Regions from separate parts of the Paenibacillus sp. FSL E2-0178 genome, predicted to be linked through region 3. Evidence: riboswitches for the same ligand, from Rfam matches in the RefSeq annotation. Region 3 holds a riboswitch; each other region holds the start of a gene.
What was found. A riboswitch is a leader RNA that binds a small molecule or an ion and turns the genes downstream of it on or off. The one in region 3 is predicted to bind thiamine pyrophosphate.
Positions count from the first base shown of each region.

Region 1 (10,368 bases), 3.2 Mb from region 3:
CCAGCAGGCATTGGAGATTCTGGCCAGAATGCCGTTCCCCAGCGGCAGGACGGAGATCCTCGTGGAACAGCCGGGGTATGATATTTATCTGCGGTATTTGGAGGCGGAGGGACTGCCTGTCAGCGGAATCGGCCGCTCCGCAGCCGGCATTAACCTGCGGGAGCTGGAGGAGCGGTTCGCAAGCGGCAGGTTTAAATTGTTCTATACCATGCCCAGGTATCATAATCCGCTCGGGACATCTTACAGCACAGCAGAGCGGCAGGCTATTGCCAGACTGGCCGGCAAATACGATGTGTATATCGTTGAGGATGATTACATGGCTGATCTGGGTGCCGGACGGCAATTTGATCCTGTATACGCGTATGACCAGACTTCACATGTGATTTATTTGAAAAGCTTCTCCAAAATCATCTTCCCCGGCCTCAGGCTGGGGGCGGTTGTGCTGCCGGAGCCGCTGCTGGAGACGTTCCGCGCCTATAAAGGATACACGGACACCTCGCTGTTATCCCAGGCAGCGCTTGAGGTATACATCAAGAACGGCATGTATGAGCACCACAGGCACAAAATAAAAGTGATGTACGCCAAAAGAATCCAGGCGGTGTATGAGGCGCTCCGGCGGTATAATACGGAAGGTTTAATTGAAGCATCCGCGGACAGCTCCGGCGTCTATATGCAATTCAAATTGCCGGTAACCGTGAATCTGGAACGGCTGGTCAAGCGGCTGGGAGAGCGGAAGATCTGCGTCGTATCCGGCAATGGATTCTATTTATCCGATTACCGGACCCGGGACAAGTTTATACGCATCAGTATTTCCCGCGCCGGGCTGGACCAGATTGATGAGGGGATCAGGGGCATAGTCCAGGAGGTGAAGCGGGGGGGCGGATGGTAGCGCGAAGGCCCTCCTGTTGTCTGGATACTAAATTGTGTTCATAATATTCCTATATAACTGTGAAAAGAGAGGCGAACCTACTGTGAAACCTGTGAATGAAACCCTTGAGCTGTTGAACCGTCATACCTCCGTCCGCCAGTTTCAGGACAAGCCGGTCAGTGACGAGCTGCTCGCTGCCATTATCGGGGCGGGCCAGATGGCCTCGACCTCCAGCAATGTGCAGGCTTATAGCGTAATTGCCGTAACGGAGCCTGCACTTAAAGCGCAGCTGTCCGCCTTATCCGGTAATCAGGCGTATATCGAGCAGTGCCCGGTCTTCCTGGTCTGGTGTGCCGACCTGTACCGGCTGCGTGAGGCGGCGGCTCCCCATCTGCAGGGGGCGCCATCCTATGAGGACAGTACCGAGAATCTGATCGTTGCCACCGTCGATGTTGCGCTCGCCGCGCAGAATGCTGCGGTTGCCGCCGAATCGCTCGGTCTTGGCATCGTATATATCGGCGGCGTCCGCAATAATATTGCTGCTCTGTCAGAGCTGTTGGGCTTGCCGGAGCTGGTCTATCCGGTATTCGGCATGTGCCTTGGTTATCCCGCCGCCGTGAATGGAGTGCGGCCGCGTCTGCCACTGCAGGCCGTGCTGCATAATAACAGCTATGACGCCGAAGCCGCATTGCAGCAGGCCGGGGTGTATGACGGAATCTCACGGGACTATATGCGCGAGCGGACCGGCGGCCAGAGTGAGGCCTCGTGGTCGGAGATCATGGCGAAGCGCCAGGCCCAGCCGTCAAGAATGCATATGAAGGAGTTCCTGCTGGGCAAAGGGTTCATGCAGAGATAACACGTTAAAGTGTGTAACTGAAGCTATATGGATAGCAGCAAGAAGCCTTCCCCCTTAAAGAAAGGGCGAAGGCTTTTTGCTGCTTACAGGATTCAACCCTCTTTATGACGGATTGCCGTACCACTTATATGTCATCACTGACTTGGCAGGCACATTTACGATAAACGACTGGCTGCCCCATTGTATCTTGACGTTCTTGGCCGAGGTCTGCGGATTATAAGCGACAACTACCTTGGAGCCGTCGGGATTCTTGAAGGCCACATTCTTCAGATCATTGCTGGTGTTGGTCTGGATGCGGTAAGCACCCGGAACGACAAATTTGCTGAAGTGGCCCAGCAGATAATATTGCTTGGTATAAGTGACATTGTTCTCCGGATTACTGTTTGAATTGTCAGAGTTCTGAATGGTGACCATGCCCCGGTTGGTGTTGTAGGCGGACAGCAGGGCAGGACCGTCCTTCTGATCAAGTGCGGCGTTCCAGAGAATAACCGATTTGGACCAGTTACGTGTAATATTGATGAATTCAGTGATCATGTTGTCGAAGCCCTGGCTTGTGCCGTTCTGCGGATCATTCCAGGTGCCGAACCCGCCCTCTGTGAACCAGATGTCTTTATCGGGATGGGCATTATGCATGGAGGTCATCTGCGAGCCGTCACCGCTGTCGTAGTGATGGAAGGCGCTGCCGGCGATATAGCTTGCTTTGCCGGAGTTTTTCAGATTCTGAACGACCGTATTCGGGAAGCTCCAGTTCAGATAATTATGGTCAAAAGCAATGATCTTGGTATTAATCCCGGCATTCTGCAAGGTTGGGCCCAGGTAGTCTCCGATGAAGCCGGTCTCATCCTGCTCGTTCATGCCCATCGAGGGGTAAGCCCCGGTTTCATACATGGGCTCGTTCTGTACGGTGACGGCATAAATCGGAATCCCCTGGGCCTGATAGGCTTGAATGTATTTTTTGAAATAGTCGGCGTAGGTCTGATAGTACTCAGCTTTGAGCTTGCCGCCGTTCAGGGTGCCGGAGTACTTCATCCAGGCCGGGGCACTCCACGGTGAAGCAAATACCTTGATACCGGGATTCTTGGCAATCGCCGCTTTGACCATTGGAACGATATAAGGCAGATCACGGCTGATCGTGAACTGACCGAGTGAGGTGTCCCCGGCCGTGTCATCATACGTATAGGCCGACCAGGTGAAGTCCGAGCTGCCCATCGGCTGCCGCAGCACACTCAAGCCAATACCGGTGTTGCCAAACAGCTTCTCCATCACCTCAGCCCGCTTGGCGGCATTCAGCTTATAGTTCAGCAGCCAGGCGGAGGAGTCGGTCAGGGAAACGCCGAATCCGTCCATTTGCTGATAGGTGGTGCCTTCGTTAACGGTAATTGTATAATCGCTGCTTCCGGTGGCGGAGCTGAAGCTCTTGTCTCCGATGCGGGTCAAGCGGGCGCCGGTGCTAAGTCCGACAGCCGGCTCCGTATTCGGATCTGAGGTGGATATCCATACTTCTGCCGTCTCCCCTGCAGCCGAAACCGGTTGCGGCGCAATGCCTCCGATGCCCGCAAGCAGCGCGGCGATCAGCGCTGCTAGTCCAATTCTTTTGATCATACCTTAAACTCCTCTCGATTATGCAGAAATGTAATCGCTTACTTTTATTGCAGGATTATCTTAATTCAATACTCCATAAAAATCAATAATTTCCTCAAAAAGTTATTTATCCGGATGACAGTTGTCACCTTGAACGAATGACAGTCCATACTGATGTTCACTTTCGGCCTCCTGTACTATAGAAATATAGCCGGAGGGCATATGGATACGGAGGGATACAGAATGGATCATGTGATCGAAATGAAGAATGTCAGCAGAAGCTTTCATGATAAAAAAGCGGTAGACGGCGTCAGCTTCACGATTAAACGGGGTTCCATTACAGCAGTGCTCGGGCCTAACGGAGCAGGCAAAACAACTACCTTATCCATGCTTCTGGGGCTGCTTGAGCCCACAGAAGGAAGTGTACAGGTGTTCGGGCTTCCGCCCAAAGATGCCAGGGATGCGGAGGACACCGCAGACCGGATTCTGCTGTTCAGCCGCGGGGCCCTTGTGGCAGACGGCAGCCCGGAGGAGATTAAGGCCAGAATCGTGAGTAAGTCAGTGTCCTTCCTGCCGCTTGGCGATCCGGCGGTGCGGCTGGCTGAGGAGAAGGGCTGGATGTAGGAATAACAGCTGATCCCGAAATCTGCCGGGAAATTGAATCTGTTGTACTTTGTACAGCAGAAATCTGCAAAGTGGTATGTATGGACGATTATTCAGAAATCGGTTGTACGAAATACAGCAGAATGGGATTTATCTCAGAATATTGGGAATTCTGTTGCACCAAATGCAATCACTGGGACAATTGAGCTTCTTAAGCTCACGCTGAATAGGCAATATGTTGTACGTAATGCAACTTTGGTACCCCTATAATAGGGTGTTTGGGAGAATTGTTGTACGAAATACAGCAATTCTCCCGCTAAGCCGCTTGGAGAGGGAGAATTGCTGCTTTTTGTACAACAATCTTGGATTAGAGGCGGGGATAAGGAGGGGAATGTTGTATTTAGTGCAGGATTTCTCCGGAATTCCAGAAAATGTGATTCCCCACCGCAAACGGCAGGTCATCGGGAAATGTGAATAGCTAGGTTCAGCATACATGGGCCGAATAGCGCCGACTCACCTCAAAGGCTCTTGGCCTGCTCCTCGCGCATCCACAGCGAGAGCTGGCGCTTGAGCTGCAGGAACTCCGGCGCATCGGTGATTTCATCGCGGCGCGGACGCGGGAACGGTACATCGACGGTGTGCAGGACGGAGCCGGGCCGTCCGGAGAAGACATAGATGCGGCTGGAGAGCAGCAGCGCTTCTTCGATGTTGTGGGTGATGAACAGCACGGAGCGGCGGTTCCCCTCCCACAGCTCCAGCAGCCAGCGCTGCATCTGCTCGCGCGTCAGCGCATCGAGCGCGCTGAACGGCTCGTCGAGCAGCATCAGCTCCTGCGGAGCGAGCATGGCCCGCAGGAAGGCGGCCCGCTGCTGCATGCCGCCGGACAGCATATGCGGATAAGCGCGCTCGAATCCGCCCAGGCCGACCTTGGCCAGCCAGTGGCGTGCCGCTTCGCGCGCCTCCGCTTGCGGTGCGCCCTGCAGCTCGGCGCCGAGCAGGACGTTGTCCAGGGTGCTCCGCCACGGGAACAGCGCGGGCTGCTGCGGCATGTAGCTGATCTTGCCGCGCTGCCCGGTAACCGGGACGCCGTCCATGCTGACGGTTCCGGCATCCGGCAGCGTCAGGCCGCCGATAATGTGGAACAGGGTGCTTTTGCCGCAGCCGGAAGGACCGACAATCGAGACGAATTCCTGCGGCTCTACCGTCAGCGACACCTGATCCAGCACAGGCGTCTCCCGGCGGCGGTGCGTGAACGATTTGGAGACGCTGCTGACTTCAAGCGCAGGCGGTGTGCTTCTGGCCTCGTCAAGGCTGCTGCCGGGGACGTCCTTCTTGAGCTGTACGGTATTCGTGAGTGGAGACACTTCGGTCAGCTCCTTCTATATAGAATTTTTGTACTTAAGGCTTTATCTCAAACGTGCTCAGTATAGCGTGTATTGTTACCCTGTGCGTGTTAAGCTTCCTTGCGCGGTTTCCAGCGCACGAGCCATTTCTCCAGCAGGGCAATCAGTGCAAACAGCACCAGACTCAGCAGCACAATAATGACAATGGCCACGAACATCCGGTCCGTGCGGTAAGAGGCCTTCTGCAGCAGCATATAATAGCCGATCCCTTTGTCCGCGCCAATCCACTCGGCAACCACTGCGCCCATGACGGCATAGGTCGCGGAGATTTTGAGCCCTGAGAACAGGGAGGGCAGGGAGCCGGGTAGCTCCAGCTTGGTGAAGATCTGCCAGTTGCTTGCACCGGCCATTTTCATATAGTTCAACATTACCCTGTCGCTTTGCGCCAGCCCGCCCATGGCCGCTACGGCAACCGGGAAGAAGCAGACGAGGGTGATCAGGACGATTTTGGGCAGCAGGCCGAAGCCGAACCAGATAATCAGCAGCGGTCCAAGGGCAATGGAGGGCACATTCTGGCTGAGGATCAGCAGCGGGTAGAGCGCTCGCTTAAGCCAGGGCAGCAGATGGAGCAGCAGAGCCACAATGAGGCCGATGCCGGTGCCGACCGGGAAGCCGATCAGGGTCAGCCGCAGCGTTGCGGCCGTATGCGCCCAGATCCCGGAGGCGTTGCCGCGTGATTCACGCGCGATATCGGACGGGCTGGGCAGCTGCCAGGCCGGGATATGGAACACCGATACCGCAATTTGCCATGCGCCCAGAAAAAAGATGACCGCCACAAGGGGCGGCCAGATTTGTCTCCAGGTGCTTCTCACGGCCGGTATTTCTCCGTCAGCTTGTCCATGCTAATGCCGCTGGGATTATGGGCGATCTTGATCTGGGAGATCACGCTCGGGCTGCCGGAGGCAATCAGTGCCTCATGCATCTGACGTACAACTTCCAGCAGCTCCGTGAGCTCGCCTTCCATGGTGGTATCAAGCGGATTCACCTGATGCTTGACCCCCGACTTCTGAATTACCTCAATCGCAGTGTCCACGTAAGGGATCGAATCCTCATTGTTTGGAGTCTTGGGAATTACCTGAATGCTAAGCAGTGTATTAGCCATTTATTATTCATTCCTCTCATGTGAGTTAGTGTCATTACTATTCCACTCGGTGTTTACTGGCCTTCCGGCAAAAATTCATTCGTAAACGTACTTGCGGCATCCAGCGGCTTATCGAGCAGCTTCAGGCCGTACATCCAGTCGGCATAATTCTGCCAGATTTCTAGCTTCTGCTCACCCCAGCGGGCGGCATCGTCCTTGTATTTCGGGCTGAGCCATTTCTGGCTGGCCAGCACCAGCTCGGGATCAAGATCAGGCACAGCGTCGGAGAGGACAGTGGCCGCTTCTTCCGGGTTGTCGATCGCGTATTGGTAACCTTTCGACGTAGCTTTGAGGAAAGCCTTCACCACTTCCGGATGCTCGGCGATTTCCTTCTCACTGGTTGTGAGCACCGGTGTGTAGTAATCCAGCTGCGGCGCGTAATCCTTCAGGTACAGCATATCCAGCGGCTCGCCGCGCAGCTCGGCTTCAATCCCGGTCCAGGCGTAGAAGATCCAGGCGAAGTCGATATCGCGTTTCACCGCAGTGAAGAAGTCAGCTTCGCCGATATTCACCAATTTCACTTTGGAGACATCTCCGCCATCGGGGTCCATGATGGCTTTCATGGCTGCTTCTTCCGCAGGAGAGCCCCAGCCTCCGTAGGTTTTGCCTTCGAAGTCTTTCGGCGTCTTAATGTTGCGGTCCTTTGGAGCGGCAAAGCCGGAGGTATTATGCTGAATGATAGCGGCGATGGATACGAGCGGCACATCCTGCAGGCGGGCCAGGGTGAGCGCCTCCTGTGCACTGATGCCAAACTGGGCTTCACCGGAAGTGACCATCGTATCCGAACCGGCGGAACCCGGCTGCACGATCTCTACGTCAAGACCTTCCTCTGCGTAATACCCCAGCTCTTTGGCGGTATACAGGCCGGTGTGATTCGTGTTCGGCGTCCAATCCAGCGCAATCTTAACCGGGGTCAGCTCTTTAGGCGCGTTGGTGGTGCCGGCTGCAGTTGCTTCAGGTGCAGCGGTGCTGTTCCCGGCGGCAGGTGTGCTGCCTCCGGCATTGCCGCCCGGGTTGCCGTTCCCGTTGCCGCATCCGGCCATCACGAGCACAAGCATAGAGCTGAGCAGCAGCGGTAATACTTTTTTGACTCCCATTTCTCTTCTCTCTCCTTCCAGCAATCCCTAGTCTTCCAAAATTCAGAGTAACCCATACCAAAAAGCGCCCCGGAGACCGGGACGCCAGTTACTTGCGCAAGGTGAGTTCAACTTCAGGCCCATGAAGGGGCTCGGGGTTGAATGAAGATTCCTACGCTGGCATTATCCAGATCAGGTATAAGGGTCAGTATCTTGTGGGATACAATCTCAGCCGGCCAATTCCAGCACCCCTGGTTCTATGAAGTTCACGGGTATTGCTATGTTCTTACGGTGTATTATAGACGGCAGTTCCGCTGTTGTCCAGTGGCCCCTCAATCCTTATCATAGAACCGCTTCTTACGGCGGCTGCGTATTCCGTTCCACGCCTCCCTCAGCGTCAGGCCCAGGCTGACTGCGATCCCGGAGAAGGTGAGGAACAGCGCCAGGTACTCAAACGCAGAGTACTCCAGCATTTTGCTCCAATCGATCGGTGCCTTCAAGTCCTCAATGACCTGATTCATTCCGTAAATCCCGCTTATTACCGTAAATACAGTCAGGACCATCAGCAGCGTATCCCGGCGTTTGGCCTGGAATTTATCCTGATACTGGAACAGGTCATTCAAGGTCATCTTCACTTCATCGAACAGGGCGTCATTGCCGTAAACCTTGCGCAGCTGGAAGAAGATCTCCCGTCCCTGCGACTGCGAAATCAGCTCCAGAAAGTAGAATTTGGCCGAGAACTTATTAATCAGGAAGATCAGATTCTCGATCTCGTCATAATCGTGGTTGATGCGCAGCCGGGAATGCAGATTGGCCAGCTTCAGCAGCACGATTTTATGAAAAATACTCAGCAGCAGCCCGTAATAATACTCCCCGTACATCTGATTAATCAGCTGGGTGGCGATGTCAGTTTCCGCCCGACTCAGGCAGCAGAAGGTCTGCTCATTGGTCATATAATAGGTGTCCGGCCCCCAGCGGCTGTAGCAATGCTCAGAGGTATACTGTTCGATATATTCGGGATCGCTGGCACTGGTATAGGGTTTACCCTCCATATTCAGCCCATCCAGCTGGGAGGCACGGTAGCGCAGCTCGACACTGATCTCATCTATTTCTTCCACGCGGTTGAAGCCATAGAAAGCCTGCACCAGCATCCGTTCATCCACGAAAAAAGGCAAGGTCTCAAAATACGCGCCATCGATCTCCGCAGGGTCGAGAAACGGCTCCAGCCCGGCAACCAGATTCTTGAATACGAAATCCTCTACCTGTCCAAAAGACTTCTTATGACAATGGATAAAGGACTGCTTATCCTGGTAGGATACGTCCTCCAGTGTACGGAAGCGGTCGGCGAATTCCAGCGCAGTGCTGAAGGAGAGATGCTCTTCTTCAATAGCCACTCTTATGGTCAGGAAACCAAGCTCAAACGGGCAGAGGAACACATCCGTGGACAGCACGCGGAAATTCACGGATTGAAACGGCATTTCAAGCTGGCACAGCAGATTGTTCACCCGGGAAAAGCGGCGGAAGGAATCAGCATCCTTCTCACGCGGAAAGAGGACATGAGCGGCGAACGGCAGGTAGCTGCGCTCCATTTTCTCATGGGACACGCAGTAGCCCTCCCCGTAATAAGCATGCTCAAGATCCTTGTTATCGAGAAAAAAACGCGTAAATCCTTCCTGCTGCAGACGCTGGGCCAGCTCTTTGTCCTGTCCGGCCTTGATGGAGAAGGGGAAAATGAATTGCAGCAATGCAGTATGCAGCAGCGGTTCGGGTCTCTCGGAGTGAAGCTCAGCCATATAGGGGTTCCGTCCTTATTCACAGGATATTGAACTTGCTTATTATATTACCCGATTTTCCAGGCGGCCACGCTAAGCAGGAATAATACGGCGGCAAAAGCGGCCAGAAGCCCCGATGTCTGGGCCACCTGCATATGGTTCATGGACCAGCCGGTCAGCAGCGGCAGCACCGCGCCGCCGATTCCGCCCGAGGCGATCATGATGCTTGGCGTGGATTCTTCCGCACCGGGCAGCAGCTTGCTTGCGAAGACCAGGGCGATGGAGAAGATGCCGGACATGAACAGCCCGAGCAGCAGAATGACAGCGAATGCGGCAATCCGGTGCTCTGCGAACGGGAAAATAACCAGCAGCAGCAAAGCGGCGAAGCAGCTGATGAGCACATAGATGCGGTAGGAAATCCGCTCGGCAACCACACCGGCGAATAGTCTGCCCGCCGACATAGCCAGCCAGAAGAAGGTAACCGTCAGCGCTGCCGCAGCTTCGCTCATGCCAAGCTTGGCGATGAAGATCGCCGGCATGAAATTGACCAGACTCATCTCGGTACCTACATAGAGAAAGAAGAAGACGATGAACAGGCCAAGCAGTACCCACTGTTTACCTTTGTAGGGCAGGCGTCCGGATTTGCCGGCGGCGGGTACTGTTGCACTTGCTGCTGCGTCTGCGGAGGCCGCGGCAGCGGCAGGGCGTGACGGCCGCTCATCCAGCACACGCTGGAGCGGACCGAAGCTGCTCTTCGCCCAGAAGAGCAGCGAAACCAGAGAAAAGGCGGCAACGATCAGGAAAGCCAGCCTCCAGCTGCCGGCGGCAATCAGCGGACTTGCGGCCAGCGGCATGAGCAGCGCGCCTACACCGAATAGCACCTCCAGCCGGCTCATGGCAATTGCCGTTCCTTCGGTAATCGCGGCGATAATAATCGTGCCGATGACAGCTTCGATCATGCCGAAGCCGAAGCCTGCAGCTATCGCGATCACGTACATCCAGCCCCAGGGCGGGAGGAAGGCGTAGGCCGTTTCGGCGCAGACCAGCAGCCCGGTGGCGATCAGGATG
Region 1 covers NZ_CP151953.1:4,217,646-4,228,013, reverse strand. Annotated here, with positions in the region: gene MHI42_RS18340 (PLP-dependent aminotransferase family protein) at 1-889, shown strand, start outside; gene nfsA (oxygen-insensitive NADPH nitroreductase) at 981-1,724, shown strand; gene MHI42_RS18330 (glycoside hydrolase family 30 beta sandwich domain-containing protein) at 1,827-3,326, opposite strand; gene MHI42_RS18325 (ATP-binding cassette domain-containing protein) at 3,549-3,929, shown strand; gene MHI42_RS18320 (ABC transporter ATP-binding protein) at 4,427-5,272, opposite strand; gene MHI42_RS18315 (ABC transporter permease) at 5,362-6,123, opposite strand; gene MHI42_RS18310 (MTH1187 family thiamine-binding protein) at 6,120-6,413, opposite strand; gene MHI42_RS18305 (ABC transporter substrate-binding protein) at 6,467-7,549, opposite strand; TPP riboswitch at 7,681-7,791, opposite strand; gene MHI42_RS18300 (hypothetical protein) at 7,861-9,321, opposite strand; gene MHI42_RS18295 (MFS transporter) at 9,369-10,368, opposite strand, start outside.
Region 1: it holds a riboswitch for thiamine pyrophosphate, as region 3 does, so the genes downstream of both, MHI42_RS18305 (ABC transporter substrate-binding protein) here and MHI42_RS04725 (ABC transporter ATP-binding protein) in region 3, are expected to answer to the same signal.

Region 2 (10,368 bases), 1.1 Mb from region 3:
CATTAACTATCTTACGGGACATGCTATTTTTGAAGCTACTCATGGTACAGCGCCTAAATATGCGGATAAGGACGTTGTAAATCCGGGTTCGGTTATTCTCTCCGGCGTTATGCTGCTTGAGCATCTGGGCTGGCAGGAAGCGGCTGACCTGATCTACAAGGGAATGAGCACCGCGATTAACAATAAGACGGTTACTTATGACTTTGCCCGCCAGATGGAAGGCGCTACAGAGCTGAAATGCTCCGCCTTTGCTGACGAGATTATCAGCAATCTATAAGCAGGCTAACCGGTATATAACAAGTATAAGCTGCACACACGTGCAGCTTATACTTATGCTTGTGCACCTGCCTGCCCATTCAACATCATGGGTTCATGCTCCGGGGCAGTCTTGCGAAGTGAAATGAACGAAGTGTATGCTATCCAACCCTTAGGAGGTCTTCCCGTGGCCATCAAACGTTATAAAATCACTGTCGTAGGTGCCGGATTCACCGGTGCGACTACGGCGCTTATGCTTGCCCAGAAGGAGCTTGGCAATGTAGTGCTGCTCGATATTCCCCAGCTGGAGAATCCAACCAAGGGTAAAGCGCTTGACATGCTGGAAGCCGGACCTGTGCAGAAATTCGATGCCCAGATCACCGGAACCTCCAGCTACGAAGATGCAGCCGATTCCGATATCGTCATTATTACGGCAGGGATTGCACGCAAGCCCGGCATGAGCCGTGATGATCTGGTCAACACCAATGCGGGTATCGTAAAGTCGGTGTGTGAGAATGTGAAGCGCGTGGCTCCCGAGTCCATTGTGATCATTCTGAGCAATCCGGTCGATGCCATGACGTATGTAGCATACAATGCGCTCGGCTTTCCGAAGAATCGCGTAATCGGACAATCCGGCGTACTCGATACAGCGCGTTACTGTACATTCATCGCCCAGGAGCTTAATGTTTCGGTTGAAGATGTACGCGGTTTCGTACTGGGCGGTCATGGGGATGATATGGTTCCGCTTGTGCGTTATTCCAGTGTGGGCGGTATTCCGATCGACACGCTCATCCCTGCGGAACGCATTGCTGAGATTGTGCAGCGTACCCGTGTCGGCGGCGGTGAAATCGTCAGCCTGCTGGGTAACGGCAGCGCTTATTATGCACCCGCCGCGTCACTGGTTCAGATGACGGAAGCAATCCTCAAGGACAAGAAACGGATTATCCCTGTAATTGCCCTGCTTGAAGGTGAATACGGATACGATAATTTGTTCATGGGTATTCCGGCACTCCTGGGTGCAGATGGCATCGAGAAGATCTTCGAGCTGGAGCTTACGGCAGAAGAGAAGGCGGCTCTGGATAAATCAGCCGATTCTGTGCGTGCGGTCACTTCAGCAGTAACTGTGTAAGTAACGTTAGCGGAGCAGCTGCTGAAGCCCCTTTTTGCAGGCAGAGATTGGGCTTTGCTGCTATTTAATCCTACAATGTAATCGGAGGAGATTGATATGGACCGTATTTTCTTTTTCCTGCATATGATCGGCACACTGGCGCTTGGCTTCTATCTGGTATTGCCGTTTATTCTGAGCGGGACGGCGAAGCTGTCTTCCCCGGCAAAGGAAGGTACCTTGAGCGCCATCGGCGGCTTCAACCGCTTTGCCCAGTATGGACTGGTTATCCAGCTGTTGACCGGAGGCTATATGATGACCAAGGGTGACTATTCTGTCGCCTGGATGATCGTTGTTGTTGTGCTGCTCCTGGCGATGTTTGCGCTTGGCGGCATCATGAGCAGACCCCTGCGCCTGGCTGCGGCCGGAATGCGGGAGAACCGTGATGTCTCTGCCGAAACCGCGAAGATCCGGACCATGAGCCTGCTGCTGATGGTCGTACTGGTTATCATGATCTTTTTCATGGTGTACCGGCGCCTTATTTAAACCTGGCTCTGATTTATAGGGAGGAACGCGAGTATCAAAGGCTCTGGCAGCTTAGGCTGCCAGGGCTTTTTGTTGTGTAAGACACTGAAGCAGATCCGTCTGAAGGACGATATGTTCTCATCTCAGGAACTCCGCTGAACCCCCCTCCGAGAAGGTGATCGAGCCAAATGTATGCGGAAAATCGAATACAATGCGCTTCTCCGGGAAGCACCTTAGTAACCAGCGAAGATAAAGCCCCAATTTGCCGGTTTATTTTACGTGAGAAATATATTTATGGAATCTATTCCCACCGGTCATTCGTTCGGCTAAACTGATAATGGTTAACTAGAAAAATTTAGAAATACATAGATCCCGGGGAGCGTGTATGGAATGAATTTCAGAAGTATTGTAACCGTCGGTCTGAGTCTTTGTCTGGTGCTTGGATCGTCCGGCAACAGCTATGCAGCCGCAGACGGAACTGCCGGCACAGATTATGAAGGGCACTGGGCACAGAAACAGATTAACAGATGGCTTGAACAAGGATGGCTGACAGGATTTGCAGACGGGTCAGTGAAGCCGGATCAGGAGATCAGCAGAGCAGAATTCGTAACGCTTATCAATCGTTGCTTCGAGATTACAGACGGGAGAAAAGCCGCGGTCTTCAGCGACCTGCCGAAGACAAGCTGGGCATACGGCGAGTTCTCCAAAGCGATAGGAGCCGGTTACATTGAAGGCTATGAAGGTGCGGTTCGTCCTAATGCGCCTGTTACGCGCCAGGAAGCGGCAATGATTATATTCAGGCTGATGAAGTTTGAGACCCCTGCTCAGGAGGCTTTGTCCCAGTTCAGTGACAGTGATCAAATTGCAAGCTGGAGCAGATCCGAAGTTACGGCAGCGGTAAATGCCGGAGCAATGAAAGGTTATCCTGACGGAAGATTCGCTCCAGCCAAGGCTTTGACCAGGGCTGAGGCCGTTTCACTGCTCGACAATTTCACGATTCCGGTTGGTGGCGGCATGCCGGATGCAACGGTGACTACTCCAGCCGTATTGGGAGCTTCTGATCCGACTGCTATAAGGGATTATAAGAATGTCACGATATCCACCTACGGCGTTACTCTACAGAACCTGTTGATCCACGGCGACCTGCTGCTGGATGAAGCGATTGGCGGAGGGGAGGTTACTCTGACCAATGTGGAGGTCAAAGGTAAGGTCATTGTCCACGGGGCTGACTCGGTGCATCTCAAAGACTCGGCCCTGAAACAGATAATTGTGCAGAAAAAGAATGGAACCGCCCGTCTTGTAGCCGAAGGCTCAACTCTTGTGACATCGGTCTCTGCACAGTCCGGTGTTGAGCTGGAGGAGGGCGGCGGAGCCGGAGCGGGCTTTACCGAGATTAACCTGCCGGCAGGTCTTCCAGCGGGGATTGCGGTGACGCTTAGCGGCATTTTTGGAGCGGGGAACATTGAAGCCAAAGGGTCAGTCCTGCACCTGAAAAAAGGCTCGGTAAGCACACTTAATGTGGCTGCAGCAGCGGCCGGACTCAAGGTGGAGCTGGATCAAGGCACAACGGTTACGCGGGCTATTCTGAATGCGGCAACGAACGTTACGGGGGCGGGACGGGTTCTGGCTGCTACTGTGAACGAGGGGGCGAAGGGGTCTTCCTTTGCCAATAAACCGGCAAGTCTGGACGGCAGCCAGAAGGATTCCATCACCATCTCCGCAGCGTTACCGGCGGTGGCATCAAGTGGCGGCAGTAACGGCAGTAATGGTGATAGTGGCAGTACTGGCGGCAATACAACAACTCCGGCAGCACTTCCGCTTATAAGCGGGATTACGGTAACCCAGGGACCCGAAAATATGTACACCAATTCAGCCGCTGTACTGTTGAATTTTGAAGGGCTGTCCCCTGATATTCGGGCGGCTGCAGATCATCCGGGTTATTATTTTACAGCGGCCGCAGAAGCTGTCCCTAATCCGGTCAATGTGTATACCCGTCATCTGCCGGATATGTCGGTAAGATTCTCGTTCCCGGTCAGTCCCGAGCATCTTAAAGATTATATGACGATTATTCTGTATGATCGTAGTAATAAAGCTATCGGATACAACGTGGTTAAACTGGACCTGAGCGCGAAGTATGCAGTGCTTAACGAGCAGGCGATACGCTTCACCAGCGGAGTGGGGATTACGAGAGACGTGAGGGATGGACTTATACGTGACCGGATCGCCGTGGACGGTGAGTGGATTGCGCAACATCCTGAAGCGAAATTTTATTCATATATAGCTAATACTCAGCTTCCGTACATTACAAATGCCGCAAGGGATTTCAATATCAAGCATGTCTCTTCACAGATTCTGTATCTGGAACAAGTTACAAATGATGTATATGGCATATCCATTGAGAGCTTTGCTGACTATGCAGCGCCATTCTACACCGTACCTGATTTCCAGGAACAGTATATGATAGTGTTCTATGACGATAAGATGAATGTGGCTGGATATTACCAGGGGGCAAGTGTGCTGACCGATCAGCAGGCTGCGGATACTGTAGCTTACAAGATCAATCAACTGCCCGCAGCTGCGGCCTTAACCTTGGCGGACAAGGAAGCTGTGAACTGGACTTACGGTAGATACACGGGCTTGACGGATGCGCAGAAAGTGCTGCTGGAGGTAACGGCGGCGAACAAAATTATTGCATTGAAGGCAGCGGCGGATCAGCTATAGACAGAATTACAGAGAACCATACTGGGCATATTAAAATGAAAAAAAGGCCGTTTTCCTCGTGGAAAGCGGCCTTTAATCAAACTATATAACCTCTATTTCGATACGATCCTGCCCTCCATCATCACAAATCTGACTTTCCGGAGATTGTCTATATCCGTAAGCTGGTTGCCCTCAATTACAAACAGATCCGCCTTCTTGCCCGGTTCAATCGTTCCAATCTCAGGTGCCAGATTGCAGATCTTCGCACCGGTTGAAGTGGCGGCTGTGATAATCTGCATCGGGGTGAGCCAGAAACCGTTCATTACTTACCGCAACAACCCTTCCAGCTCAAAAATGCCGTGCTCCTGAAAGTCAGCGATAATCTGCGGCGGCAGCAGGGCATTCATTTCGCTCACGGTGCACCAGCGGTAATCGGTATGCTCTTCCGAGAGCTGGATTTCGCCACGGGCTGCGCGGCATAAATAGGTGATAATCACTACCTGTCTAGCAGGGTCAGTGAGCAGGGTCACCGCATAAAGGATACGTTCTGTCGTAACCGCCAGTCCGGTTTCCTCAAGAATTTCTCTTTCCAGTGCAGCCTCCAGGCTTTCACCGAATTCGATTTTGCCTCCGGCACATTCCCAGCTTCCGGCACCTGCAGAATCGACGGCAGCCCGCTTGACGATGAGGATTCTGCCCTGATACAGGATGACACCTTTGACGGCAACGATGATGCTTTTTGATTTTTTGGACATGAGAATAACTCTCCTTCTACAGGCTCTATAATGGAGCGGGAACGCGTTGGACTGAAGATTTTTTGTTTGGCCGGCTTCCCTATGTGGTAAGTAAAATAACGTAAAGCGATTTTTGCTAGGCAAGTATGATGCATAAACACCAGACTTTTAGCCAACCTAACATGATTAGTAAAACAGTATAACGGTACAGCGAAAGGAGAATGGATTATGCCAGACACCAGCAAACAACCCGTCAAAACCCTGCCTCCGCAGGTACAGGACCAGCAGCCCGGAATTGAAAGCGAGATGAACCCGCTTCCGGAGTTTGAAACCTCGGCTTACAAGGCAGCAGGCAAGCTGCTGGGCAAGGCCGCGCTTATTACCGGAGGGGACAGCGGAATCGGGCGTGCGGTTGCCGTTCATTTTGCCAAAGAAGGCGCAGATGTGGTGATATCCTATCTGAATGAGCATGAAGATGCGGAAGAAACCAAACGCCAGGTGGAGCAGGAGGGTCGAAAGTGTATTCTGATCTCCGGTGATATCGGGGTCGAGGCCTTCTGTCAGGATCTGATTAATAAAACCATTGAGGGACTCGGCAAGCTGGACATCCTGATCAACAATGCGGCAGAGCAGCATCCGCAGGATAAGATTGAGGACATTACCGCCGAGCAGCTGGAGCGGACGTTCCGGACGAATATATTCTCCATGTTCTATCTGACCAAGGCAGCGATGCCCCATCTCAAAAAAGGCTCCACGATCATCAACACTACGTCTATCACGGCGTACCGCGGCAGCCCGCAGCTGCTGGACTATTCGTCCACCAAAGGAGCAATTCTCAGCTTCACCCGCTCCCTGTCGATGAATCTCGCAGACCAAGGCATCCGCGTGAATGCGGTAGCACCGGGCCCGATCTGGACGCCGCTGATTCCGTCTACGTTTGACGCGAAGAAGGTCAGTGAATTCGGCGGCACCCAGCCGATGAAGCGTCCGGGACAGCCCGAGGAGCTGGCACCGGCTTATGTATATCTGGCCTCCGATGATTCCTCTTATGTGAGCGGACAGGTCATGCATGTGAACGGCGGCGAGATCGTTAACGGCTGACCATTGGCACTGCTTTGTAAGCCGGATAAGTTTATACTGGTTTAAAGAATCAAACGTTCAACAGATGAAAAGTCAGCCGGAAGGCTGGCTTTTTTGCCGCTTCATCCGCTTGGAGCAAATGATTGAATCTATTAAAGAATAGCTCTTACAGGAATAATATGCTAATATACAAACTGCAAGAACAATAGAATATGAACGGTCACTAGGGGTGCCGCAAGGCTGAGACGAACATATCTGTTCGGACCCTTTGAACCTGATCTGGTTTATACCAGCGTAGGGAAGTGGAGAATGAATAATGCAGCAGGGGTAACGGTTTACCCGGTATTCCTGCTTATATTCCGGACTGCTTCCTGATACAGGGGGCGGTCTTTTTGTATTTTCCGGAATGCCGTATAGAGGGGAAGGTGAAGGTGCTGAAAAAAATCCATTTGATCTCGGACGGGAGGCTGAATCCGGAGCAGTTTGCGGGGCTGGCTGCTGCAGTACATACCATGGTGGATTATATCCATCTCCGGGAAAAAGCCCTGTCCGCACGGGAGCTTCTGGCTGCCGCAGAGCGGTTGCTGCAAGCGGGGGTTCCGCCCTCAAAGCTGGTTATTAATGACCGGATTGATGTGGCTCTGGCAGCAGGGGCAGCCGGCGTCCAATTGGCCTGGCACAGCCTGCCGCCTGCCAAGGCGCGCGGCATTGCCCCGGGCCTGCGGCTGGGCAGGTCGGTGCATTCCCCGGAGGAAGCGGCACGCGCCGGACAGCAGGGAGCGGACTTTTGTCTGTATGGACATGTATTCCCCACGGCCTGCAAGCCCGGACAGCGGGAACGGGGCCTGGCGCAGCTGGAATTGGCCGTCCGCTCCAGCAGTATACCGCTGATTGCTATCGGAAACATCACACCGGGCAATACCGGAATCGTTCTGTCGAAGGGGGCTGCCGGAATAGCCGTAATGTCCGGGATATGCGGAGCGACGGATCCTGCTGGCGCCGCTCAGGCTTACAGATCATCCGTTCAGGCCGCAGCATATGCTGAAGTCCTGAATGAAGCTCCCTTACCGGGCAAAGGAGGTGAACTGGAATGAATTTGACCGTTAACGGACGCAGAGGAAGGTATGAAGAGAGCTGCCGGACGCTGGCTGATCTTCTGGCCCGGCCTGAGTGGACCGGGAAGCTGGTTATTGTGGAGCTGAATGGTGAGCTTGCCGGCAGAGAGGTTTATGAAGATACATTGCTGAATGAAGGTGACCGAGTTGAGCTGGTTCATTTTGTCGGCGGAGGCTAGGTAACTGGTAACTGTGTGTGCGGTAGACGCAAGAATGCCAATACGCAATTAAGATAAAGGCAACGACTTATCACAGGAGGCGATATGATGCAGGATCCTTTGATTATTGGAGGAGTTACTTTAACGAGCAGACTGTTCATCGGGACCGGAAAATACAGCCGCAACACTCTTATTCCCGAAGTGATCGCCCGCTCGGGTTCACAGGTCATTACGGTTGCCCTGCGCCGGGTAGATCCGGAGAGCAAGGACAATATTATTAGCCATATTCCTTCCCACATGACGCTGCTGCCCAATACCTCCGGTGCGCGCACCGCAGAGGAAGCGGTACGCATTGCCCGGCTGGCAAGGTCAGCGGGGCTGGGAGACTGGGTGAAGATTGAGGTTATCAATGATCAGAAATATCTGCTGCCGGATAATACCGAGACGATCCGAGCCACGGAAATCTTAGCTGCGGAGGGTTTCATTGTTCTGCCCTACATGAGTCCTGATCTGTCAGCCGCACTCCGGCTGAAGGCGGCCGGAGCTGCAGCCGTCATGCCGCTGGGAGCGCCGATCGGCTCTAACCGCGGGCTGCAGACCAAGGAGCTGATCCGGATTCTGATATCAGAAACGGGTCTGCCCATCATCGTGGATGCCGGTATTGGCAGACCCTCCGAGGCTGCTGAGGCGATGGAAATGGGCGCAGCCGCTGTGCTGCTGAATACGGCAATTGCCACCGCCCGGGACCCGCAGCTGATGGCGGAGGCCTTCCGCGAAGCGGTGTCGGCGGGGCGGAAGGCCTATCTGGCCGGGCTGGGGCCGGTGGAAGAGACAGCCGCAGCTTCTTCGCCGCTGACCGGATTTCTGGCCTGACTGATGCTGTTTATGAAGAGGGAGGAAGGACATGAGCTTTTATGATAGGCTGACCCGGCTGGACAAGCTTCCCTACGAGGGGGTATGGAAGCAGTATACTGCGCTTGATGTGAAGCGGGCGCTTCGTCTGGAGCAGCTGGACGAGGACGGGCTGATGGCTTTGCTGTCACCGGCAGCGGAGCCTTACCTCGAAGAGATGGCGCAGAAGGCCCATAGATTGACACGTACGCAATTCGGTCATGTGATGCAGCTGTTTACACCGATGTATCTGGCTGATTTCTGCGTCAACCATTGTACCTACTGCAGCTTTAGCTCTATCTATGATTTTCCGCGCAAAAAACTGACACTGGAGGAGGTCCGGCGGGAAGCGGAGACGATCGCAGCCACAGGGCTGCGCCACATTCTGATTCTGACCGGAGAATCCCGGAATGAAAGTCCGGTCAGTTATCTGAAAGACTGCGTGGAGGTGCTCCGCGGCTATTTCTCTTCAGTCAGCATTGAAGTGAATCCGCTCACTACCGAAGAATACGCTGATCTCAGACAGGCAGGAGTAGACGGTCTGACGCTGTATCAGGAGGTCTATCATCAGGAGACTTACCGCCAGCTGCATGTGAAGGGTCCCAAGCGGGTGTACCGCAACCGTCTGGATGCGCCCGAGCGCGGCTGCCTGGCCGGATTCCGCTCGGTAAATATCGGAGCCCTGCTGGGAATGTACGAATGGCGTCAGGAGGCCCTCGCGACTGCACTGCACGCCAGGTACTTACAGGACAAGTATCCGGAGTGCGAAATCGGTTTGTCCATTCCCCGTTTTCGGCCGTACCTGGGGGAATTTAATCCTGCGAGTGATGTAACCGACCGTGCGCTGGTGCAGATTATCCTGGCCTACCGCCTGTTTCTGCCGCGTTCCGGTATTTCACTGTCCACGCGGGAGCCGGCAGCCCTGCGCGATCATCTGGTCCATCTCGGCATCACCAGGATGTCTGCAGGGGTATCCACTGAAGTAGGCGGACATTCTCTGGAAGGCGGCACCCCGCAGTTTGAAATCTCAGACAACCGCAGCGTGCAGGAGATTAAGGAGATGCTCGAGGAAAAAGGGCTGCAGCCGGTGTTCAAGGACTGGGACAGCCTGGATGAGCCGTTAGCCATGCCTTAACTTGATACAAATAACCCGCCGTGAGGCGGGTTATTTGTATTGCAGGGACAAACGGACGGTGCGATGCTGCATTCTTCAAGAGGCCGCACGGTTTCCGGCTAGTCGGCTGGCTTCTCCGGACTCATGCTTGAAGACAGCTCGTCCAGCGACAGCTCGAAGCCCGGAGCCATATGGGTAAGGAAATACTCCATCTCCGGCAGGGCGAGCCCGTGCAGCTTCGCGGCCGTCTGCTCCCGGGCGGCCGCGAATTCGCGGTTGCCTGCGGCGGTTTCCCAGACGCATTTCAGATAGGCGTCGAGCACATCCGCTGCCTTGACGTAGCGGAGCAGTCCGGCATCCTCGGAGCCGGGCGGGCTGTCCTGCGGCTGCAGGAGCGGCGCATAGACTGCGCTCAGCTCCGGCGGGATCATCGCCGCGAGGCGCTCAGCGGCGACCCGCTCCATCTCGCGGAAGCTGGACAGCAGAAGCGGGTTGTTATGCTTCACCGGCGTGGCGATGTCGCCGGTGAATACCTCGGTGGCGTCGTGGAACAACGCCATTGTGGATGCGCGGTCGGCGTTCAGCGACCGGCCGAAGTGGACATTGCCGATGGTGCACAGCATGTGCGCCAGCAGGGCCACCTGGAACGAATGCTGCGCCACGTTCTCAGGGGCGGTGCTGCGCATGAGGC
Region 2 covers NZ_CP151953.1:2,129,925-2,140,292, reverse strand. Annotated here, with positions in the region: gene icd (NADP-dependent isocitrate dehydrogenase) at 1-277, shown strand, start outside; gene mdh (malate dehydrogenase) at 443-1,384, shown strand; gene MHI42_RS09655 (hypothetical protein) at 1,481-1,906, shown strand; gene MHI42_RS09650 (S-layer homology domain-containing protein) at 2,276-4,606, shown strand; gene MHI42_RS09645 (amidohydrolase family protein) at 4,699-4,908, opposite strand; gene MHI42_RS09640 (NUDIX domain-containing protein) at 4,912-5,340, opposite strand; gene MHI42_RS09635 (SDR family oxidoreductase) at 5,548-6,420, shown strand; TPP riboswitch at 6,615-6,717, shown strand; gene MHI42_RS09630 (thiamine phosphate synthase) at 6,831-7,493, shown strand; gene thiS (sulfur carrier protein ThiS) at 7,490-7,693, shown strand; gene MHI42_RS09620 (thiazole synthase) at 7,781-8,545, shown strand; gene thiH (2-iminoacetate synthase ThiH) at 8,577-9,698, shown strand; gene yfbR (5'-deoxynucleotidase) at 9,797-10,368, opposite strand, start outside.
Region 2: it holds a riboswitch for thiamine pyrophosphate, as region 3 does, so the genes downstream of both, MHI42_RS09630 (thiamine phosphate synthase) here and MHI42_RS04725 (ABC transporter ATP-binding protein) in region 3, are expected to answer to the same signal.

Region 3 (10,368 bases):
TGGATGGACAAGCTGGAGCCATTGCGTACTGAGAGATAAACCTGGATTTGTCTGTTCAATTATAAAAAGGGATTCTGGAGGCAGCCGTTAATGGCCTTCTGGAATCCCTTTTTTCATTCCGTACAACATCAAGTGGCGGACTCTGACGCCTGAAACTGCTTGTTATACAAATCCCTGTAGACCCCGTTGTCCGCCAGCAGAGAAGCATGTTGTCCAGACTCCACAATAGCGCCGTCCTGAACGACAAGAATGGTATCGGCAGCCATAATGGTGGAAAGCCTGTGGGCGATAACGATGCTGGTCTTGCCCAGCAGCAGCTGATGCATCGCCTGTTGGATATAGAACTCCGACACTGTATCCAGTGACGAGGTGGCTTCATCCATGATGATAATAGGCGGATTCTTGAGCAGCACGCGGGCGATCGAGATCCGCTGCTTCTCTCCGCCGGACAGCTTGATTCCCCGGTTACCGACTACCGTGCTGTAGCCTTCAGGCAGCTTCATAATGAAATCATGAATATAAGCGGCTTCACAGGCGGCAATCATCTCAGCTTCAGTGGCACTGGCGCTTGCATAGAGCAGATTCTCTTGGATGGTCCCGTTGAACAGATACGTATCCTGGGTAACCAGCCCGATCTGAGAGCGTAAGGAGTGCAGCGTGAATTCACGGATATCCTTGCCGCCGATGCTGATCACACCTGAATCCAGTTCATAGAGTCTGGGGATGAGGGTGGTAATGGTTGTTTTACCCGCTCCGCTGGGGCCGACCAGCGCAGTCAGTGATCCGGCGGCAGCCGTGAAGGAAATCCCCTGCAGGGCCGTTTTGCCCGGCTGATAGGCGAAATTTACATTTTCAAAGACGATATTCTGACCGTCAGCACTGCTTGGCAGGGCCAGCGGCGAATCCACAATCAGCGGGTCCATATCGAAATAGTCAAAAATCCGTTTAAACAGCGCCACCGACCGGTTCACATCCACATACAGATTGGTCATTTGCATCACAGGCCCGTATAATCTGCCCAGCAGCGCCACAAAGGTGATAATCGCACCAACCGTCAGCTCTCCCTGAATAAATAAATACCCCCCGTACAGATATATCAGCATGGGCCCGATACTGGTGAAGGTGGTGAGAACCAGCATAAACCAGCGGCCGGCCATCGATTCCCGGATCTGCAGGCGTGTCGCCTGGGCATTAACGGTTCTGAAGCCCGCCAGCTCGGTGTCTTCCTTGGTGAACAGCTTCATGAGCATATATCCGCTGAGACTGAGCGTTTCCTGGATGATCTGGTTTTGCTCGGAGATCTTCTCCTGGGTTTCCTTGGCCAGCTTCCAGCGCACATTGCCCATTTTGCGGGTTGGCATAATGAACAGGGGGACGACCAGTATGCCCAGCAGCGCCAGCTTCCAGTTCATAATAAACAGAGTTGCCGCTGTCGTAGTCAGAATGAACAGATTGCTGGCAAAATTGACGATGGTGCTGTTGAACACGCCCTGTATCCCGGCAATATCACTGGTCATCCGGGTAATGACTTCCCCTTGCTTAACCCCTGAGAAGAACTGCAGCGGCATGCCCTGCAGATGGCGGTACATCTGATTTTTCATATCGTGGACAATATTTTGCGAGATAAAAGAGTTCAGGTAATTCTGCAGCACGCCCAGCAGACCGGACACTACAGTTGTACCGAGCGAGGCGAGGACGAGCAGAACCAGCAGCCTCAGGTTTTTATCCGGGAGCGCACGGTCGATAATATGCTGAATCAGAATCGGTGGAAGCAGCCCGAGCACTGCAGTAATGCACAGCACAATCATCACCAGCAGGGTCTGCTTCCAGTAAGGCAGGAAATATTTCACGATGCGGAGCAGCAGCGTCTTGGATATATCCGGCTTCGCCTCATCATCATCGAACTTTAATTTGCCATGTCCGGGTCCGCCGAATCCCATTGGACCGAAACCTCTGCCCATTATTCATCACCAGCTTTGTGTGTATTTAAGTTATCCTGATCCCGGGTCAGCTGTTCGAGCAGCTGTGAGTGCATTTGAATGAGCGACTGGACTTCTTCTCCGGAAAAATGATCCAGCGCCGCCCCCAGCATTTGGTATGAATAGGCGTCTTCATTGTATTGCCTGCACAGCGCTTCACCTGCCGGGGTGAGATTCAGCCTCGTTTCCCTGCGGTCTGCCTCGGAGGCGGTCCGGGTCACCAGTTCCTTCTCTGCCAATGCATCAATATGCAGGCTTACGCGGCTCTTGGCAAATACCAGACGCTCCGTTATTTCCTTCTGCGATTGACCGGGATGCTTGAGCAGAGAATTCAGTATACCGATCTGATGCACGGTTAATCCGAGATCCGCAGCGCTCTGATGGGCCAGCTTACGGAGCTGGCGGGCAACGGCGAGCAAGGAATGATACACCTCTATCGTTTGCGCCGGATCTGTCATGGGGCAACCTCCTCTGACCTGATAATAGTTTCTTTTGTTAACAGTTAACAATGTAAACTGATTATACGCCTGAATATTCCAAAAGTAAATGTTACGCTGAAATAGCGGTAAACAGGTTATGCCGGAATGCATAAGAAACACCCGCAGCGCCTGTGTGAAGGCAGCTGCGGGTGTTTTTGGAATTGAAATACACTCATTTATTTAAGCTCATTCCGGAAGCATTCCGCTTTGTATAATCCGCCCGAACGCCCTTGCGGTCTCCCGGATATCCTCCGCTCCGGCTATGGCCGAGATTACGGAGATTCCGTCTGCACCGGCCCGGATCACCGGCAGGGCGTTATCCAGGGTTATACCGCCGATCCCTACCAGGGGAATATTAAGTCCGCTGCGGCGGAGCGTATCAATGACAGCCGTCCCTTGAACGGCTTCGGCATCGTCTTTGGAGGAGGTGGGGTAGACCGGACCGACCCCGAGATAATCGGCTCCGTCCGCAATCGCCTGCTGCGCTTCCGCGGGATTATGGGCGGAAACGCCGATGATCTTGTGCTCACCGAGCCGCTGGCGGATCGTCCGGGCCGGCAGATCATCCTGGCCCACATGGACCCCGTCTGCATCAAGTGCAACCGCCAGCTCCAAGTCGTCATTGACGATGAACGGAATCCGCTTGTCCCGGCAGATTGCCCGGAGCTGCTGTCCAAGCTCTAGCAGAGCAGCGCCGGTCAGAGCACCGGGACCCTTTTCACGGAACTGGAATAAGGTGATTCCCCCGTCTGCTGCGGCAGATAAAGTCTCGGCTGGAGAGAGGCGGCAGTTCACGCTGCCCATAATGAAATATACCTTAAGGAGCTTGCGTATATGCTGACTGTCAATCCGTTTCATAGCTGCTGCCCCCCTGATCTGATGCGGTTCCCGTAAGCAAAATGATTGGTCGGCCCATGTCCTGCCCCGATATTCAGACTGTCCTCGATGGCTGCCTGAATGAAGGCTTTGGCTGTATGCACCGCTTCATTTATAGAGTGGCCGAGCGCAAGTCCTGCCGCCACCGCCGCCGAGAAAGTACAGCCGGTCCCATGCGTATGCCTGGTCTCGATCCGCGGACTGGTCAGATATTGGAATTCCCGGCCGTCATAGAGCAGGTCCACCAGCTGATCGCCTTCCGGATCATGTCCGCCCTTAAGAACAATGTACTGCGGCCCCATCTGATGCAGGAGTCTTGCAGCCTGTTCTCTGTCTGCCATTCCATTAATCTTCATCCCCGTGAGCATCTCTGCTTCGGGAAGATTGGGGGTAACCACAAGAGCCAGAGGCAGCAGTCCGGTAATCAATGCCTGCACGGCTTCCTGCAGCAGCAGAGCGGACCCGCCCTTGGCAATCATTACCGGGTCGATCACAAGCCGCTGCTGCCAGCCGTACGCTGTCACCTTATCCGCGACAACACCGATAATCTCACTGCTGAACAGCATGCCGGTCTTAATGGCATCAGGTGTCAAGTCACTTCCAATAGAATCCAGCTGCGCAGCAACGGCTTCCGGCTCCAGCGGATATACACCTTGAACGCCTAAGGTATTCTGTGCCGTAACCGCAGTGAGCGCGGACATTCCGTAGACTCCAAGTTCCTGGAAGGTCTTCAGATCAGCCTGGATACCGGCACCGCCGCCGCTGTCAGAGCCGGCAATCGTTAACGCTTTACGTATACGGGTCATCGGTTATTCTCCTTTAAGGTGCGGTTATTGTTCAAGCAGCTGCAGGCGTGACCGGCTGCTGTAGATATCTGGTGTCACCAGGGACAATTGATTCAGGAACTCCATCTGGAAGCTGCCGGGTCCTTGTCTTTCAGCGGCTTCAGCGGCAATCTCGGCCGCCACGCCGTAGAACGAGAGTGCTTCGGCTGCTGCCTCAAGCACATTCCCTCCGCTTACTGCAAGAAATGCGCCAACTACGGCACTGAGCAGACAGCCGGTTCCCGTGACTTGGGTCAGGATGGAATGGCCGTTGCTGGCGATGTAGGTGCGCGTGCCGTCACTAATGATATCTTCCTTGCCGGTGATGATCACCACGCAGTTCAGCTTCCGCGCAGCCTTGTTCGCCAAGGCGATCACATCGCCTTCACCTGCTCCGGCATCGACGCCTTTGCTGGCCCAGCGCTCTCCGGCGACATTGGCTACTTCGGCCACATTACCGCGCAGAGCGGTCAGCTGCAGCTCACCCAGCAGCTTCGCGGTAACGTCAGTGCGGTACGGTGTAGCGCCTGCTCCAACGGGATCAAGCACGAGCGGGACACCATGCCGGTTTGCGGCTTGTCCAGCCTTCACCATTGAAGCGATGGCGGCTTCATTCAGTGTACCGATGTTCAGCACGACCGCCCCTGACATCGCGGCAACATCCGCCACCTCTTCCAGTGCGTCGGCCATGAACGGGGAAGCCCCCAGCGCCAGCAGTCCGTTAGCGGTGAAATTAGCCACAACAATATTAGTAATGTTATGTACGAGCGGATTTGCCAGCCGTACCTTGGATAGAAAAGACATGAATTATTCCTCCTGAAAGTTTTGATGGCATACGCATCCTTGAGATCACTTCGCAAAACTAACTTCGAAAGCATGTTCTATAAATTAATAAAAGCATCCGCACTGTCAACTTGCTCTGCCAGCAGACCGCCCTCGCTCAGCCATTTGCGGACATTCTCCCAGGAAGCGGTATCCTGATAACCGAAGGGCTGTGACCCGGCGTCCATCAGCGGCAGCAGAATCTCCAGGCTGCGCTTCTCGATGGCTTCATCAAGCGGTGCGGTGGCATCCTGATGCTCCAGCAGAAGCTTCAGCGCCTGCTCCGGCTGCTTAGTGACGAATTGCTGACCCTTGCGCGCAGCATTCATGAATTTCTGGAAATATTCCGAGGAATCCTGCAGACCCTGCTCACTTGCGACCAGCACCAGCTCATAATAATCAGGAACCCCGTAGTCTACCGGATTGAAAGAACGCACAGGATGGCCTTCCTGTTCTAATATCAGCTGCTCATGGTTGATGAAGCCGCCCATAATTCCATCCACACGCCCGGTGGAGAGGGCAGGGATAAGCTCAAAGCCGACGTCAATCAGCTTCAGGGCGGCGGGATCACCGCCATCGGTTTGGATCATAGTGTGCAGCATGGCTTCATACAGCGGAATGGAGGAGTAACCGGCTTGCTTGCCTGAGAGCTCCCCGGGGCGGGTTATTCCGCTGTCTGCGGAAACCATGAGATGGTTCAGGGGATGCCGTACCAGAGCGGCGACGGATTTGACCGGAATCTGCTCTCCCCGGGCCATCAGCACCTGCGGCTGGTAGCTGAGGGCCAGATCGACTTGTCCGGCAGCTACCAGCTTCAGCGCGTCGTTGCTGTCGGCAGGCATCTGTATCTCAACATCGAGCCCCTCTTCGGCAAAATACCCCTCACTCTGTGCCGCATACAAAAAGGAATGAACGGCGTTCGGATACCAGTCGAGCATGATCGTCAGCTTATGGGCTGTACCGTCTGCGGCTGCCGCCGGAGCGGATGATGCCGATGATGAGCCGGAGCCAGCCGGCACGTTATTGCCAGCCGACCCGTTATTGCCGGCGCAGCCTGGCAGAACCAAGAGAACAGACAGGAGCAATACATAAGGCAGCAACTTATAAGGTTGAGCACTACGGGTGTAGGGATAACGGTTATAGCGGATTGGAGTCATGAATAACGTCCTCTTTTCTTCAGAAATAACTTCTCGAGCGTAGCAATACACAGAAACAAAGTGATCCCAAGGGCGGACAGCAGCACAACAGCGGCAAACATCTCGGCACTCTGCAGATTGCCGGCCATTCTCCGGCTGAAATAACCGAGCCCCCGGCTGCCTCCAAGCCATTCGCCGATGGTAGCTCCAATGACGCAGTACACCACCGACAGCTTCAGTCCGGAGAAAAAGGACGGCAGGGCCAGCGGAACAGCAGCCTTGCGGAGAATCTGCCAGCGGTTTGCGCCTAAGGTAAGCAGCAGCTCACGGTACTGCTCCGTATTCTTGCCCAGCCCGTCGTAGGTGCCGACAACCACCGGGAAGAAGGCGGTCAGGAACACTACGGCAACCTTACTCCACAAGGTATAGCCGAACCACATGATAAACAGGGGAGAGAGGGCAACCAGCGGAATCGTCTGGCTGATAATCAGCAGCGGATACAGCGCTTTGGCCAGCGGCCTGAACAGATGCATGCCTGTTCCCAGCAGACTTCCGCAGAAGACGGACAGAGCGAAGCCTGTAAGTACCTCAAGCAGTGTTGCGGGCAGGTGCACACCGAAGAGCAAACCCCGCTCCTCCATCAGAGCGCTCCAGATGGCCGTGGGAGCCGGCAGGATGAACGGAGGAATCAGCCCCAGCCGGGACACCGTTTCCCAGACCGCAAAGATCAGCAGCACGAGCAGAATAGACGGGCTGTATTCCCGCAGCAATCTTCTATAGAAGACGGTTGTCATACAGCTTCAGCTCCAAATCCTGCCGCAGGGCAACAAACTGCGGTTCGTAATTCAGACTATGATGTCTGGGGCGGGGAAGACCGGTGATGAACTCCTGCATACCGCCCCCGGCACCGCCGGTCATCAGATAGATACGGTCACTAAGCAGAAGCGCTTCTTCAAGGTCATGGGTAATGAACAGCACAGTCTTGTCCAGTCCCGACCATAATTCCAGCAGCCAGCGGTGAAGCTCCCGCTTGGTTATGGCGTCCAGTGCCCCGAACGGCTCGTCCAGCAGGAGCAGATCATTCCCGGCGGCAATGGTGCGGAGTACTGCAACCCGCTGGCGCATACCGCCCGACAGCTCATGCGGATACGCAGCCCCGGTCTCACCAAGACCGAACTGCTGCAGCATGCTGCGGATCTGAATAACGGCTTCCTCTTTGGAGCCGTTCCGCTTCAGTTCCCAGGGCAGCAGGCAATTGTCCAGTACGGTTCTCCAGGGCAGCAGGAGATCCTGCTGCGGCATATAGCCGACCTGGCCGAGCCGCTCCGAGGCGCTATTAGGCGGTTGCCCGTGCAGGGCAACCTCGCCGCTGCCGGGTTCCAGCAGGCCGGCGATAATCTTGAACAGCGTGCTTTTGCCGCAGCCGCTGGCACCCACAACGGAGATGAACTCCCCGCGGCGGACCTTCATGGAGATCCCGGAGAAGACCGGAGCCCTTGAAGCTGCGCCGAAAGAATAGGACAGGTTAGCGATGTTGATCATAGGATGGGGAAGCAAGCCTCCTTAGGAAAAGTGATTACGCTACGAAAACAAGAAAGACCCATCCATTTCCGGAGGAAATGAATGGGCCTGAAGGTACAGTCAGTTTGCAAAGACGCGGAACCGCTGATACATTCTGCTCCACTTCCCTCCGCTGGTATGATCCAGATCAGGTTCCAAGGGTCCGGAGCTTAAGCTCCGTCTCAGTCGGCCGACTCCCCTAGTGAAATAACAGGTGCTATTGAATTCGTAATTGCTACTTAATATACCATAATTTCCCCGCTTGTAAAGAGCCTGTGCTCAGCGCTTGGAGAGGCCGGTGATGAACAATGCAACAATTCCCCGCGAGATTTCCTCTTTGGAGGAGCCGTTCCGTTTCTGTTCATACAGGTAAAGATCGGGACTAAGTACAGAGATCAGCGCTGTGGCAGCGAAGCGGGGATCGATCCCGATAATCTCTCCATTCGCGGATGCGCGGTGCAGAAGTTCACCCATAATCACCCCGAGCCGCTGGAAAAAAGGATGTTCGAACTGGGTAAGCTGCTTCTTGCCGGTGAATTCGGATTTGATCATATTCAAGAGCTCCGCATATTGCTCAATGAAACCAACGACCTGCTCAATGCTGCTCTGGAGATGCGTGAGGGCAGCCGTTTCACCGGCGCTGGCAGCGAGCTGCTGTTCCATTCCCGACAGAAACTGCTCGGTGCTGTCCAGCAGCAGGGCGGAACAGATTTCGCCCTTATCAGTGAAGCGGCGGTAGAGCGATCCCTGCCCTATGCCGGCCCGTTTGGCGATGCCGTACATACTGACAGCTTCGAGGCCGCTCTCGGTGAACAGCTGGCGGGCCGCCTCGAGTATCCGCTGCATATAGGGATCGGCGGGTTCTTTTGCAGCGATGTCTGTGTTCACTGTGTTATCTTTGTTCTCTGTGTTCTCTATGTTCCCCGGAGCTGATGTTACAGGTTCAACTTCTGTCTCTGTTTTTTTCATGATGTCCCCTTTCATATTCTTGCATTTCCTACAACAATCCATCCGGATACCCGGCTATCCATGAATCAAAGCTGCAAAATATACAACATTTATGCCTACAGTGCGTACTAAGAAGTCTCTATTCTACCGGTAAACGAATCAAGTGTGGGGAATTGGCGTATTCCGCTTGACACATCGGACAATTGTCCGTAGACTATGAAATGCGATAACGGACAATTGTCCGTTCACTAATTATATAGACAAACCTGCCCGCAGGTCAACGTGGTTGAAGCGGACAGTTCAGGAGGAGAAGGAGTATGAATCAGACCTTGAAGCAGGATGCGGATTTTCGGTTATCTAGCATTTTAGTTCCGCTGCTGGCGATTATTGCCGGCGTATTTATGGTTGTCCTGGACAGTACAGCAATGAATGTGGCTTTATCCAGGCTGGTCGTGGATTTCAAAACAGATCTGCACACACTGCAGTGGGTTGTAACCGGATATATGCTTGCGCAGGCTTCGGTGATTCCGCTGTCGGGCTGGCTGTCTGACCGGTTCGGGGCTAAGAATGTCTTTTTGACAGCCGTTATTGTGTTTACGGTTGGCTCGATTCTGTGTGCAACGCCAAGCAGTGCAGAATGGCTGGTCGTTTTCCGGGTATTGCAGGGTCTTGGAGGGGGTTGTGTGCTCCCGGTCGGGATGGCGTATGTATACAGACTGGCTCCGAAGAGTAAAGTGGGCGTTGTTATGGGGATTATGGGAATTCCCGTGCTGTTCGCACCGGCGATTGGTCCTGTATTGTCCGGCTGGCTGGTGGAATACCACTCCTGGCGCTGGATCTTCCTGATTAATATCCCCATCGGTATTATCTGTGTGCTGATCGGGCTGCGTAAGCTGCCGAATGCGGCGAAGAACACCGTTCCCGGCATGGATAAATTCGGAATGGTGCTCGGACCGCTGGCTTTTGCTTCACTCACTTACGGTGTAAGCCAGGGGGCGCAGAGCTGGACCTCGGACAAAACGCTAATCGGGTTATCTCTGGGAGCTGTTGCACTGATTGCCTTTGTCATTGCCGAGCTGCGTTCCAAGACCCCTTTGCTGGAGCTGCGGATTCTGAAATCTGTGGATTTCACCACCGGAATTATCGTGCAGTGGATCGCCCAGTTCGGCTTATACGGTGCTTTATTTCTGCTGCCGCAGTTTCTGCAGCAGGCCCGCGGCTTCGGCGCATTTGATACCGGACTGACCCTGCTGCCGCAGGCCATTGCTTCCGGGCTGATGATGCCGATTGCCGGCATTCTGTTCGACCGGATCGGAGTGCGCTGGCTGGTGGTCTGCGGACTCAGTCTGGTCTCTGGCGCATTGTTCCAGTATTCCCATGTGGATCTGACCACCCAGAGCCGTGATCTCATTCTTCCGCTGATTATGTGCGGTGCAGGGATGGGGATGATGATGATGCCGATGAATACGCATCTGCTGAACAAGGCGCCAGGCGATCTGGTCAACCGGGTAACCTCCCTCACCAACTCGATGCAGCAGGTCATCAACTCACTTGCAGTGTCGACACTGGTTACGATTCTGACGGCCAGAACCTCCGCGCGTGGTCTTGAAATGCAGGGGGCGGCAGCCGCTGCCGGGCAGACGGTGGACGGAGCCTCGAAGGAGGCCCTGCAGCTGGCCAAGCAGACTGTATTGGCCCAGGGCTTTGCGGATACCTTCCACATTATGATTTTTGTAGCTTTAGG
Region 3 covers NZ_CP151953.1:1,057,918-1,068,285, reverse strand. Annotated here, with positions in the region: gene MHI42_RS04765 (hypothetical protein) at 1-39, shown strand, start outside; gene MHI42_RS04760 (ABC transporter ATP-binding protein) at 129-1,961, opposite strand; gene MHI42_RS04755 (MarR family transcriptional regulator) at 1,961-2,437, opposite strand; gene thiE (thiamine phosphate synthase) at 2,645-3,316, opposite strand; gene thiD (bifunctional hydroxymethylpyrimidine kinase/phosphomethylpyrimidine kinase) at 3,313-4,140, opposite strand; gene thiM (hydroxyethylthiazole kinase) at 4,165-4,962, opposite strand; gene MHI42_RS04735 (ABC transporter substrate-binding protein) at 5,040-6,137, opposite strand; gene MHI42_RS04730 (ABC transporter permease) at 6,134-6,910, opposite strand; gene MHI42_RS04725 (ABC transporter ATP-binding protein) at 6,891-7,658, opposite strand; TPP riboswitch at 7,785-7,887, opposite strand; gene MHI42_RS04720 (TetR/AcrR family transcriptional regulator) at 7,956-8,645, opposite strand; gene MHI42_RS04715 (DHA2 family efflux MFS transporter permease subunit) at 8,942-10,368, shown strand, end outside.